2 regions of the uncultured Azonexus sp. genome follow, and region 2 is predicted to be linked to the other one. Evidence: predicted binding sites of a transcription regulator. Region 2 holds the regulator's gene; the other holds the start of a gene.
The links. Region 2 encodes LexA, which represses DNA repair genes until DNA is damaged. Its sites were predicted from a motif close to ACTGTATNTANATACAGT; they were not measured.
Positions count from the first base shown of each region.

Region 1 (6,859 bases), on a different contig from region 2:
CTGCGCCCAGATGGCGCCGATCAGTCCGCCCAGGGTATTGCAGGCCAGGTCGAGATTCGACGGAATACGCGTGGGCAGCCAGTTCTGCAGGATTTCCATAGCCAGGCTCAGCCCGCCGGCCAACAGCGTGGCCAGGCACAAGGCGGTGAAACGCCCGGGCAACCGGCTCAACGCAAGGACCAGGAAGAAGCCGAGCGGCAGATAGACGGCGACATTGGCGGCCAGGTCGAAGGCCGTCCAGTATTTGGGCCAGCCGGCCTCAAGGAAGGCCAGCAGCGGGACGCCCAGATCCTGCCAGCCGCTGAACGGGTGCAGGCTGCCGTAGACGATCAGCCCGCACCAGGCCAGCGCCAGGTAACGGGCGAGAACGATGGGGCGCCGGCCATGTTGGGACATGGCGGAATTCTAGGCTCTGCGCACGCCGGCGTCAGCTTGCCGTGGCGGCGTCGCGGGCCGGGCGCAGGTAGGCGCCGATCAGCATGCCGATGGCGCTGGCGATCAGGCCGTAGAGTTGTGGCTCGATGTCGCCTTCGGGTACGAAGAGTTCGCAGAACAGCCAGGTGCCGATGCCGAAGATGATCGCCAGGGCGGCGCCGAGGTTGTTGGCACGGCGCCAGAACAGACCGGCGACCAGCGGCACGAAGGCGCCGGACAGGGTGATCCGGTAGGCGCTTTCGACCATGTGATGGATGGTGGCGTTGGTCGATACCGCGTAGGCAGCAACCAGGCAGGTGAATACGACGACTGCGCCGCGCGTGGCGAGCAGCAGCTGGCGGTCGCTCATGTCGCGGATGTAGCCGCGCAGGATGTTTTCCGAGAAGGTCACCGCCGGGGCCAGCAAGGTGCCCGAGGCGGTACTCATGATCACCGACAGCAAGGCGCCGAAGAAGACGATCTGGGCCGCCATCGGCATGTAATCGACGATCAGTTGCGGCAGGATCAGTTGCGAATCCTCGGCCATGAAACGCTCGACCATGGCCGGGTCGATGATCGTCGCCGAATAGGCGAGGAACAGCGGCACCGCGGCGAAGAAGAAATAGCAGACGCCGCCGATGGTCGTGCCCCAGACGGCGACCCATTCGTTTTTCGAGGCATTCACTCGCTGGAAAACGTCCTGTTGCGGGATCGACCCCAGGGCCATGGTCAGCAAGGCGGCAATCCACGAGAGGATGTCGATCAGGTCGGCGGTCGGCAGGAAGTTGAGCTTGCCTTCGGCGGCCGCCTTGTCGAGCACGGTCGAGAAGCCGCCGGCCATGTCGCCGGCCAGCCAGGTCACGTAGATCAGTCCGAGGACGATGACGATCATCTGGACGAAGGTGGTCATCGCCACCGACCACATGCCGCCGAACAGGGTGTAGACGAGGACCACGCCGGCGCCGATGAGGATGCCGTGGTTGACCGCGATGGCGCCGTCGGAGAGGACGTTGAAGACCAGGCCGAGCGCGGCCATCTGGGCGCCGACCCAGCCGAGGTAGGAAACGATGATGGCGGTGGACAGTGCGACTTCGGTATGGCGGTTGTAACGGACCCGGAAGAAGTCGCCCAGCGTCAGCAGGTTCAGGCGGTACAGCGGGCGGGCGAAGACCAGGCCGAACAGCACCAGGCAGACCGAGGCGCCGAGCGGGTCGGAAATCAGCCCGCGAAAGCCTTCGTCGATGAAGGTGGCGGAAATGCCGAGTACGGTTTCGGCGCCGAACCAGGTGGCGAAGACCATTGCCAGGATGAAGGGGAAAGGCAGGTTGCGGCCGGCGACGATGTAGTCGCGGGCGCTATGGACGCGGGTGGCGGCGTACAGGCCGATGCCGATGGAAATGACGAGATAGATGACGACGAACCAGATCAGCATGGCGTGGGGTCGACTGCGGCAAGGGGTTGAAAACGCGAGGGATTATAAGGTTATTGCGGCTTTGGCGATGGGAAAAAAAGGTGCCGGACTGACAAATTTCACCGGCTTGCCGCTTTGCGGATGGACGAAGGCAATTTCTGCCGCATGCAACAGCAGGCGCGGCGCCCGTTCGGCGGCAGCCCCGGCGTAGAGTTCGTCGCCCAGTATGGGGTGGCCGAGCGCGGCCAGATGGACCCGCAACTGGTGCGAACGGCCGGTCACTGGTTCCAGTTCGATCCGCGTCAGTTGTTCAGCCGTGCAGCGTTCGATGACGCGGAAGCGGGTCAGCGAAGGCTTGCCCAGTTCGTGGCTGACCATCTGCCGGGGGCGGTTCGGCCAGTCGCAGATCAGCGGCAGGTCGATCTCGCCGGCATCCGCTTCGACCACGCCGGCGACCGTGGCCAGATAGCGCTTGTCCACGGCGCGGTCGCGGAACAGTTTGTACATCGCCTTCTGCATCGCTTCGCCCCGCGCCACGACGAGCAGTCCCGAGGTCGACATGTCGAGTCGGTGGGCGATCATCGCTTCCGGGAAATCGCGCAGCAGGCGGCTGATCACGCAATCCTGCTTGTCCTCGCCGCGGCCGGGGACGGAAAGCAGCCCGGACGGCTTGCCCACGACCACCAGTCCGTCATCGACATGGATGATCGTCAGCGCATCGGTCGGCGGCAGATAGACGCTCATTCAGCGACGGGCCGGCAGCGTGCACCGGGCATCGCGGTAGGGGCCGCGGCTGTAGGCCCAGCCTTCGCCCGGCGGGGTCTGCATGCAGATGCGCGCACCGTCCGCCTTGCTGACCCACCAGTGCCAGGGCGCCGGTGCGGCCTGGGTGCCGGTGGCCAGTAGCAGGCCGGCGAGCGCATACGAAAGGAGCAATGGTTTTTTCATTGAATACTGTATAGTTGTACAGTGTTTGGCCGGTGATGGTTTTAGCGGCGCAGGCAAGGGGCGAAGAATATACCGCGCCTGCCGCCATCTTCCCTAAAATCCGTATTTGCCATTGTCATTTCGGCAAAACGGCTTTCGATGCAGTCATTGAGCAATTTTTGTTCCATCCATGGCCCTGTGCCATAATCCACATAACGTTTCGAGGTAAGAACATGGACGACAACAAGGCAAAGGCGCTCGCCGCAGCGCTGCAACAGATCGAAAAGCAGTTCGGCAAGGGTTCCATCATGAAGATGGGCGATGCCGAAATCGACGAGGGCATCCAGGTCGTGTCGACCGGCTCGCTCGGCCTCGACATCGCACTCGGCGTCGGCGGCCTGCCGCGCGGCCGGGTGGTCGAGATCTACGGTCCGGAATCGTCGGGCAAGACCACGCTCTGTCTGCAGGTCGTCGCCGAGATGCAGAAGCTTGGCGGTACCGCTGCCTTCATCGATGCCGAACATGCGCTCGATCCGCAATATGCCCAGAAACTCGGCGTCAATGTCGGCGAGCTGCTGATCTCGCAGCCCGATACCGGCGAACAGGCGCTGGAAATCGCCGACATGCTGGTCCGTTCCGGCTCGGTCGACATCATCGTCGTCGACTCCGTGGCCGCCCTCACCCCGCGTGCCGAAATCGAGGGCGAGATGGGCGACCAGATGGTCGGCCTGCACGCCCGCCTGATGTCGCAGGCGCTGCGCAAGCTGACCGCCAACATCAAGAAGACCAACACGCTGGTCATCTTCATCAACCAGATCCGGATGAAGATCGGTGTCATGTTCGGCTCGCCGGAAACCACCACCGGCGGCAACGCGCTCAAGTTCTACGCTTCGGTCCGTCTCGACATCCGCCGCATCGGCGGGATCAAGAAGGGCGACGAGGTGGTCGGCAGCGAAACCCGCGTCAAGGTGGTCAAGAACAAGGTGTCGCCGCCGTTCCGCGAGGCCATCTTCGACATCCTCTACGGCGAGGGGATTTCCCGCGAGGGCGAGATCGTCGAAATGGGCGTCGCTCACAAGCTGGTCGACAAATCCGGTGCCTGGTATTCGTACAAGGGCGAGAAGATCGGCCAGGGCAAGGACAACGCCCGCGAGTTCCTCAAGTCGCACCCGGAAATTGCCCAGGAAATCGAAGCCGGCATCCGCGAGGCGGCGAGCACCACCGTGATCAAACCGAGCAAGGCCGCCAATGGCTGATCTGCGGGTGCGTGCCTTGCAGTGCCTGACCCGGCGGGATCACAGCCGGGCCGAACTGCATGCCAAACTCGCGGCGCATGCCGACAGTGAAGAAGCCCTGACGGCGGTGCTCGATGCCTTGCAGGCCGAGCACCTGCTGTCGGATACCCGTTATGCCAGCCAGCGCGTTTCGGCGCGCGCCAATCGCTACGGCAACGGCCGCCTGCGCCAGGAATTGCGGCAAAAGGGCGTCAGCGATGGCGACATCGAAGCCGCCCTGCCCGAGGCCGGCGACGAGGGCGAGCGCTGCCGGGCGATCTGGGCGAAAAAGTTCGGGCAGCCCCCCCAATCTGCAGAAGAACGTGCCAAACAGATGCGTTTCCTGCAATATCGCGGCTTTTCTGCAGAAGCGATCCGCCAGACCCTGCGCGGAGCCAGTGAAGAATGAGCCAGCCAACCGCCACCCTGTCCGCGCACAACCTGAAAAAGCGTTACAAGGCGCGCACCGTCGTCGAAGACGTCTCCTTCTCGGTGCGCTCCGGCGAAGTGGTCGGTCTGCTCGGGCCGAACGGTGCCGGCAAGACCACCTGTTTCTACATGATCGTCGGCCTGGTGGCTGCCGATGGCGGCGAAGTCTATATCGACGACGAGCGCCTCACCCACCAGCCGATGCATTCGCGTGCCCGTACCGGTCTGTCCTACCTGCCGCAGGAGGCCTCGGTGTTCCGCAAGCTCAACGTCGAGGAAAACATCCTCGCCGTGCTCGAACTGCAGAAGCTTTCACCCGACGAGTGCAGCCAGCGACTGGAAAGCCTGCTCAACGAACTGCACATCACCCATGTCCGCCACGTGAATGCAGCGGCACTGTCCGGCGGCGAACGGCGGCGTGTCGAAATTGCCCGCGCGCTGGCCACCAATCCGCGCTTCATCCTGCTCGACGAGCCGTTTGCCGGGGTCGATCCGATTGCCGTGCTGGAAATCCAGAAGATCATCCGCTTCCTCAAGGAACGCGGCATCGGTGTCCTGATCACCGATCACAACGTGCGCGAGACGCTCGGCATCTGCGATCACGCGGTGATCATCAACGCCGGTCATGTACTTTCCTCTGGACGTCCGGAGGAAATTGTCGACAATGAGAGTGTACGCAAGGTTTATCTCGGCGAGCATTTCCGCCTCTGACCTCGCCAAACCAAGATTGCATCAATGAAACCGGCACTTCAGCTCAAGCTTTCGCAGCATCTGGCCCTGACGCCGCAATTACAGCAGTCGATCAAGCTGCTGCAGTTGTCGACCGTCGAGATGCAGCAGGAAATCGAACGCTACCTGCTGGAAAACCCGATGCTCGAGCGCGACGATGACGGGCCGGGCGAGTCCTTCGCCGGTGCCCAGCAGTTCGATTCGCCCGACAAACCGGTCAGCGAACCTGCGCCGGCGAGCGAATCGCGCGAGGATGCCCAGGGCGAGCCGCCGATGACGCCTGGCGATGTCGACGACGATCGCTGGTCCAGCGATGCCGGCACCTTCACCGGCGCCGGCCGCGACGAGGAAGACGACAACGATCCGCAGGATGCCCACGCTTCCAGCGTCAGCCTGCGCGAGCACCTGGGCTGGCAGTTGGGCATGACCCAGTTGAGCGATCGCGATCGCAGCCTGGTCCGCTTCCTGATCGAAGCGCTCAGCGACGACGGCTATCTCGCCACGCCGCTGGAAGAGCTGCTGGAAACCCTGCCGCCCGAGTACGAAGTCGAACTCGAGGAACTCGAAATCGCCCTGCGCCATATCCAGAATTTCGATCCGACCGGGATCGGTGCGCGCGACCTGCGCGAATGCCTGCTGTTGCAGTTGCAGGCCGAAGAGGATTGCGCCGAGCGCACGCTGGCCCTGACCATTGCCGACAAGCACCTGGAATTGCTGGCTGCCCGCGATTTCGTCAAGATCCGTCGCCTGACCGGTTGCGACGACGAGATCCTGCGTGGCGCGCACGAGCTGATCACCAGCCTCAATCCGCGGCCGGCCGCCGGTTACGCGCAGGACGAAGCGCGCTACATCACGCCCGACGTGATCGTGAAGAAGCTCAAGGGTAAATGGACGGCCTACATCAACCCGGACGCCTACCCGCGCCTGCGCGTCAACCGCCTGTACGCCGACATCCTCGCCCGCCAGCGCCGTGGTAACGGCAACCTGAGCGGCCAGTTGCAGGAAGCCCGCTGGCTGATCAAGAACATCCAGCAGCGTTTCGATACCATCCACCGCGTCACCCAGGCCATCGTGGACCGCCAGCGCCAGTTTTTCGAACATGGCGAAGTGGCGATGCGGCCACTGGTGCTGCGCGAGATTGCCGACCTGCTCGGCCTGCACGAATCGACGATTTCCCGCGTCACCAGCCAGAAATACATGGCCACGCCGCGCGGCATCTTCGAACTGAAATACTTCTTCGGCAGCCATGTGTCCACCGACACCGGTGGTGCCTGTTCTGCCACGGCCATTCGTGCCCTGATCAAGCAATTGATTTCGGCGGAAGATGGCAAGAAGCCCTTGTCGGATAGTCAATTATCCGAAATACTAGGCCAGCAGGGAATTGTCGTTGCCCGACGCACGGTTGCCAAATACCGTGAATCGCTCAACATCCCGCCGGTCAATTTACGCAAGACCCTGTAGAGAGAGGAGAAAAAATGAATCTGCAAATCAGCGGTCACCATATCGAAGTCACCCCGGCACTGCGCGAATACGTCGAGAACAAGCTCGATCCCGTACTCCGTCATTTCGACAAGGTTACCGGCGCCAGCGTCGTGCTTTCCGTTGAAAAGCTGAAGCAGAAGGCCGAAGTCACCGTTCACGTTCCGGGCAAGGACATGCATGTCGAAGAAGCCGG
Region 1 is NZ_CALJNI010000004.1:70,216-77,074, forward strand. Features, by position in the region: gene Q0799_RS02955 (VanZ family protein) at 1-396, opposite strand, end outside; gene Q0799_RS02960 (sodium:solute symporter family protein) at 428-1,846, opposite strand; gene Q0799_RS02965 (pseudouridine synthase) at 1,889-2,569, opposite strand; gene Q0799_RS02970 (hypothetical protein) at 2,570-2,773, opposite strand; gene recA (recombinase RecA) at 2,986-4,008, shown strand; gene recX (recombination regulator RecX) at 4,001-4,435, shown strand; gene lptB (LPS export ABC transporter ATP-binding protein) at 4,432-5,166, shown strand; gene Q0799_RS02990 (RNA polymerase factor sigma-54) at 5,191-6,645, shown strand; gene raiA (ribosome-associated translation inhibitor RaiA) at 6,660-6,859, shown strand, end outside.
Region 1: recA (recombinase RecA) is a predicted target of LexA. The motif match lies at 2,779-2,796, and genes of this name have one in related genera.

Region 2 (6,859 bases):
CAGGCCGAGCGCATCGAGCATCAGGAAGACGCGCTTCATGTGGTGCATGAAGCGGGCGATCAGCGTCGTCGCCAGGCCGGCGAGGATGACCAGATAAACGTACTCGGGATGCTGGGTCCAGCCGATCGGGTAGTTGCCGAGCACGACGTCGCGGATCGTGCCGCCGCCGAGCGCGGTAACAAAGGCGATCACGGCGACGCCGAAGAAATCCATGTCGCGGCGGCCGGCGGCCAGCGCGCCGGACATCGCCTCGGCGGCGATGGCGACCAGGTAGACGACCAGCAGCAGATCGAACTGCTTGGTGGCGAGCGGTTGAAAAACGTGGGCGAGACTGTCGAACAGCGAGGCAAACATCAAAAGGACTCCGTCAGAAAGCGGAAACCCCTGAACGGGTGTTTCCGTGACGCCTCTCCCCCTGTCCTTTTACCTGAGAGTTTCGGCTCCTCGGAGCCTGCCCCTTCGGTGAGTTGCCAAGCGCCGGGACGCTCGCAACTACTCTCCAGCCGGCGAATCATTTCTGCAGTTCGGCATGCCTGAGCGATTATGGGAGTTTGCGCCTTCGGCGGAGCCTGGCGAACCAGCACTCTCTCTCCTGCAGAGCGGCGGATTATCGGCAGCGCCAGGGCCGCCTGTCAATCGATTCAGGCGAACAGGCCGTGCAGGAACCAGCCCTGCGCGTCGCGAAAGATCCACGCCCACTGCCCTTCGCCGTTGCGGGCGACGAAGTAGTCGCGGCGCAGGTCGCCGACGGCAGACGCCTCGCCGCTGTCCCACCAGCCGCTTTCCAGCCGTTCGCCGCGGGTGACGAGTTGCAGCGGACCGTGCCAGTGTGGGCCGTCGACACGTTCGGCCAGCGGCTGCGGTGCCGGCAGCAGCCAGAGCGGGCGCGGCTTGCCGAATGTTGCGGTCGACGTGGTTTTTGCGGCAAGAATGCCGGCCGGGTCGTCGCTACGGCTGGCGCATTCCGGGCGATGGTCGGCATGCAGCGCCAGGCTGCGCACGGCGTCGTCGCCGAGCCGGGCGCGCAGGCGTTCGATGCAGGCGGCAACACCCTCGCCCAGCACCGCCTGGTCGAACAGGCCAGCGCTGGCGTCGGGCCGGGCGACGAACTCGTCGGCCGTCAGATGCAGCGCCTCGACCGGCGCCGCCAGTTGCAGGCGACCGAGATGCTCGCGCAACAGGCGCATGAAGCGGCCTTCGTCGGCGCAGGGCTCGCCGAAACGCAGCGGCAGCGTGCTGGTCGAGCCGTCGTCGTGGGTCAGCTGCAGCATGCCGACGCGCAGCAGCGACTGGCGCACCTGCAGCCACCCGGCCAGCGCGGCAAACAGACGCTGCGCGGCGAAGGCCAGGCCTTCGGCGAATTCGACGCGCGACGGCAGTTCCAGCCCGGCGGCGAAACGCTCGGGAAAGTCGAAGGCGCGCTGCGGATCGGGCAGTTCGCCGCGGGCGCGCAGCAGGTCGTCGACCGGGCCGTTGCCGATGCGCCGGCGCAGGCCACCAGCCGGCTGCGCGCTCAGTTCGCCGAGACGACGCAGGCCGAAGGCGTCGAGCCGGGCGACAACCTCGGCCGGCCAGTCGGGCACGGCACACGGCAAATCGTCCAGCGCCGCCTGCAGCGCGACCAGGCTCTCGTAGCTGGCCGCCGCGCCGGCACGCGCCAACCAGCGGGCGCCGAGCGGCGTCGGTGCGACTGCCCAGTCCACACTCCAACCCTGTATCCGGCAGCCATCAAGCACGGCCGCGACAATCGCTTCGATACCGCCGAACAGCCGGCGACAGCCGCCGATTTCGAGCAACAGCCCGGCCGGCGGCGCCAGGCTGACGGTCGGCGTGAAGCGCCCGGACCAGCAGGCGAGATCGGCGAGCGCCCGGGCTTCGCGCGCCGGATCGCGCTCGCAGGCGCGCAGCCCGGGCAGCAGGCCGAGTGCGGTCGACAGCTTGTGGCCGGGCAAAATGCCGGCCGCTGCGGCAACCGGATCGGCGGCCAGAACCCGGCCGCGCGCCGTGACGACGCTAGGCGACTGCCGCAGCGGCAGGGCTTCCAGCGTCAGCTGCGGAAAATGCAGGGCCAGCCACAACACGTGTTTTCCTTCCCGGTCTGGGGATCTCGACCTGCAACAGACGCGACGCCGGCCGACCGCGCCGCTTGAGGATGCGCAGCGCCAGCCGGTCGGCACCGGCGGCCAGCGTCAGACGCAAAGGTGCCGGCGACGGGATTGCGGCGTCCACGGTCGACCGCCACAAAACGGCAAAAACCGACTGCCCCTCAGCCGCCACCTGCAGGCGGCGCAGCGCCCGGGCATCGATGCCGGCGTCCGGCCAGGCAAGCAGGCCGGCGAAGCCGCCGCATCTGAGTAATTGTTCGACACACCAGGCCAGCTGCTTACCGGGCCGGATCACCAGCAGACGCTCCGGCGCCACGCCGGCCGCTGCCCAAGCCGGCGCATGCGGCAGCCAGGGCGGTGCGACCAGCGCCAGGCGACCACCCTCGCCCGAGAGCCGGGCCAGCGCTGGCAGCAGCAGGCTGATTTCGCCGATGCCGCTGCGATCCACGAGAATTTCGGTGAGATTTCCGCGCGGCCAGCCGCCGCCCGGCAGTTCGGCGTCGAGTTCGGCGTAACCGCTGGCGATGGTGCCGGCCGGCAGGCCGGGCAAGGCATCGCCGCGCCAGATGTCGCCGCGCGCCAGGACCGCCGCCAAACTCACCGGCGACGGCTGCGCGCTCATGAGAGTTTCGAAATGGCTCCGCGGATCAAGCCGACAGCGACGCCCTCGATGGCGAATTCGACTTCGCCCGGGTTGATCACGATGGGCTCGAAATCCGGGTTTTCGGCGATCAGGCGGATCTGGTTCTTGCCGCGTTCCAGGCGCTTGACGGTGACTTCCTCGTCGATGCGGGCGACAACGATCTCGCCGTCGCGCGCCTGATTCGTCTTATGCACGGCGATCAGGTCACCGTCGAAGATGCCAGCATCGATCATCGACAGGCCGCGCACCTTCAACAGGAAATCGGCACGCGGATTGAACAGGCCGGCATCGAAGTTATAGCGCCCCTGCACGTTCTCGACGGCGAGGATGGGCGAACCGGCGGCGACACTGCCGATCAGCGGCAGACCGAGTTGCTCGACCAGGCGGATGCCGCGCGCCGAGCCAGGTTCGAGGTTGATCGCACCCTTCTTGGCCAGCGCCTTGAGGTGGTCTTCGGCAGCGTTGGCCGAGGCGAAGCCGAAAGCGGTGGCGATTTCGGCGCGGGTCGGCGGCGCCCCGAGCACCTCGACGGTGTTCTTGATGAAATCGAGGATTTCCTGCTGACGCGGGGTGAGTTTCATGACGGGGCTCCGGCAAAATGCATTGCCTGTATTTTTGTACAGTAAGCAGATTTTGGCAAGCGGAGATTGCCGGAAAAATCGGCTAATATCCGCGCACGCCCCGACTCGCCCCGCCCCAGGACCGCGCATGAAACTCCAGCATCTCGCCATTGGTGACCGCTTCGAATACGACGGCAAAATCTTCGTCAAGACCGGCCCGCTGACCGCCTCGTCGGATCAGGGCGGGCAGCAGATCATTCCCCGCTATGCCGTACTCACGCCGCTCGATCAGCCGGCGTCGGGAAACAAGACAGCCGGCCGTGACCGGGTCAACAAGGCGGCGGTGCTCGCCGCTTTCGACCGTTTCTACCGGACCAGCGAACGGCTCTGCGACACTGCCGCGCAGGCCGAGCTGGCAAAGGCGCGGAGCGAATTTCTGAAGATCTTCGAGTAATCAGGTCGGCAGGTCGACACCCTTGAGCTTGCGATACATGTCGACCGCGTAGGAGTCGGTCATGCCGGCGACGAAATCGGCCACCTGCAGTAGACGCACGTAGGGATCGGCATCCGGCTTGCCATCGTGGCCGAGGAATTGCGTCGGCAACAGCCGGAGCAGCATGCGCTCGCGCGTCGTCATCCGGGTTCCCGGCACTTCCGCAGCCGCCTCGACGGCGTTGGTATAGAGCGCCAGCAAGGCACCGAGCACCTCGAAACCGGCGGTTTCGATCTCCAGCGCCGGCCGCGCCGTATAGATGGTTTCCTTGGCCACGCGCAACACCGCCTGCAGCGGCACGCCGACCGGCGACTGGTCGAGCAGCTCCTCGTCGAAACTGCCGTCGAGGATGGCCGCCTCATTTTCCAGGAAGACCGCCGCCGCGCTTTCCAGCAGCCGACCGATGGCCTTGGCGCGCAGGTATTCCAGCCTTTCCTTGGGGTCGTGCAGGCGGTCGAGCCGGCCACCGTTGATCGTGTTGCCGGCCAGGTCGGCAAGCAGGCATTCGGCGTCCTTGTACGGCACGAAGCCGAGCCGGGCGGCATCTTCGAGATCGACGATCAGGTAGCAGGTATCGTCGGCCACCTCGACCAGAAAGGCCAGCGGATGGCGACGCCAGGCGGTGCCGAGAATGCGCTCGACCAGGCCGGTGGAAGCGGCGACACGGGCGAAGTTGTCGGCGTCCTGCTGGAAGAAGCCGAATTTCTTGCCGCTTTTACCGTCCAGTTCGCCGGCCACATGCGAAGGCCGGGGATATTTGGTGAAGGTGGCCAGCACCGCGCTGGTCAGTTGCAGGCCGCCGGGATTGGCCGGGCTCTGCAGGCGGGAAACGATGCGGAAGCCCTGCGCGTTGCCCTCGTAGCGCTCGAAATCGGCACGTTGTGCGGCGGTGAAATCATGGCGTTCGAGCAGGCCGGAAATGCGGAACCATTCGCGGATCGCATCCTCGCCGGCGTGACCGAACGGCGGGTTGCCGATGTCGTGCGCCAGGCAGGCGGCGGCGACGATGGCGCCGAAATCGCCCGATTCGACATCCTTCAACCCATGCCGGGCGATGATCTCGCGGCCGACCACGGCACCCAGCGAGCGGCCGACACAACTGGCCTCCAGGCTGTGCGTCAGGCGGGTGCGCACGTAATCGCTCTTCGACAGCGGAAAAACCTGGGTCTTGTCCTTCAGCCGGCGAAAGGCCGAGGTGAACACGATGCGGTCGTAATCCTGCTGGAAGGCGGTGCGCTCCGCCGTGCCCGGCGCCTTGCCGGCGCCCAGGCGCTCGCTGGAGAGCAGTTTTTCCCAGATTTTCTTCTTGCCCATGTGGCGTCCGTCGTCATTGACCATGGGCGCCGAGTTTACTCCGCTTCGAGCAAGGCCCGCACATGATCCGGCAAAGGCACGGATTTTCCGGTCTGCGTATTCATCCACACCACCTTGGCCGCGCCCTCGGCGTACAACTCACCATCGATCAGCATGTCGACATAGGTCTGGCAGCTGGAACGACCGACCGCGCCGACATAGGTGCGCACCTCGACGGTACCCGGATAGTTCATCGGCTTGAGGAAGGTACAGGCCGCATTGACGATCACCGGACCGTCGCCGCCGGGACGGACCATGACCTTCATGTCCTCGATCCATTCGACCCGAGCCTGCTCCATGTAGCGGAAATAGACGGTGTTGTTGACGTGCCCGTAGGCATCCATGTCGCCCCAGCGAATGGGCAGGCTTGTTGTGTGGATGAGCTTTTTGCGATGGTCCATGAAACGGTCGTTTGAAAAGGGGTTGAAGAAAGGTTTTCCATACTGTACCGTATTGAAAAAACACCGACAACAAACGGAGGAGACAATGATGGAACGCGAAGCCATGGAATTCGACGCGGTCGTCGTCGGCGGTGGTCCCGCCGGCCTGGCCGCTGCCATCCGCCTGAAGCAACTGGCGGCGGCAAACAATCAGGACATCTCGGTCTGCCTGATCGAGAAAGGCGCCGAGATCGGTGCCCACATCCTCTCCGGCGCGGTCATGGACCCTCGCGCCCTCGACGAACTGCTGCCCGACTGGAAAACGACCGGTGCGCCGCTCAACGCCCCGGTCAGCGAAGATCGCTTCCTGATCCTCTCGGAAACCGGCGCCACGCAGGTACCCAACGCCCTGCTCCCTGGCTGCTTTCACAACGAGGGCAATTACGTCATCTCGCTCGGCAACGTCTGCCGCTGGCTGGGCGAACAGGCCGAAGCGCTCGGTGTCGAGATCTACCCCGGCTTTGCCGGCAGCGAAGTGCTGTTCGACGAGAACGGCGCGGTCAAGGGCGTGGCCACTGGCGACATGGGCCGCCTGCACGACGGGTCGGAAGGCCCGAACTTCCAGCCGGGCATGGAACTGCACGGCAAATACACCTTCTTCGCCGAAGGCTGCCGCGGCCACCTCGGCAAGCAGTTGATCGCGCATTTCGCGCTCGACCGCGACGCCGACCCGCAAACCTACGGCATCGGCCTCAAGGAACTCTGGGAAATCGACCCGGCCAAGCACCAGACCGGCCTGGTCATCCACAGCGGCGGCTGGCCGATGCAGCCCGACACCTACGGCGGCGGTTTCCTCTACCACCTGGAGAATAACCAGATCGCCATCGGTTTCGTCGTCGGCCTCGGCTACGAAAACCCGCACCTGTCGCCCTACGAGGAGTTCCAGCGCTTCAAGACGCACCCTGAAATCCGCAAGTTCCTCGAAGGCGGCAAGCGCATCGCCTACGGGGCCCGGGCACTGACCGCCGGCGGCCTGCAGTCGCTACCGAAAACCACCTTCCCCGGCGGCGTGCTGATCGGCGACGACGCGGGGTTTCTCAACGCCGCCCGCATCAAGGGTTCGCACTGCGCGATCAAGACCGGTGCGCTGGCCGCCGAAGCCTGCTTCGAGGCACTGGCCGGCAACCGTCAGCGCGACGAACTGCTCGCCTACCCGGAAGCCTTCCGCCAGAGCTGGCTGTACGAAGAACTGCACCGCGCCCGCAACTTCAAGCCGTGGATGAGCAAGGGCCTGTGGCTGGGTTCGCTGATGTTCGGCATCGACC
Region 2 is NZ_CALJNI010000011.1:87,250-94,108, forward strand. Features, by position in the region: gene Q0799_RS08895 (trimeric intracellular cation channel family protein) at 1-288, opposite strand, end outside; glycine riboswitch at 511-605, opposite strand; gene Q0799_RS08900 (DNA polymerase Y family protein) at 642-2,081, opposite strand; gene imuA (translesion DNA synthesis-associated protein ImuA) at 2,014-2,727, opposite strand; gene lexA (transcriptional repressor LexA) at 2,724-3,329, opposite strand; gene Q0799_RS08915 (hypothetical protein) at 3,457-3,762, shown strand; gene dgt (dGTP triphosphohydrolase) at 3,763-5,139, opposite strand; gene Q0799_RS08925 (thioesterase family protein) at 5,151-5,555, opposite strand; gene Q0799_RS08930 (electron transfer flavoprotein-ubiquinone oxidoreductase) at 5,644-6,859, shown strand, end outside.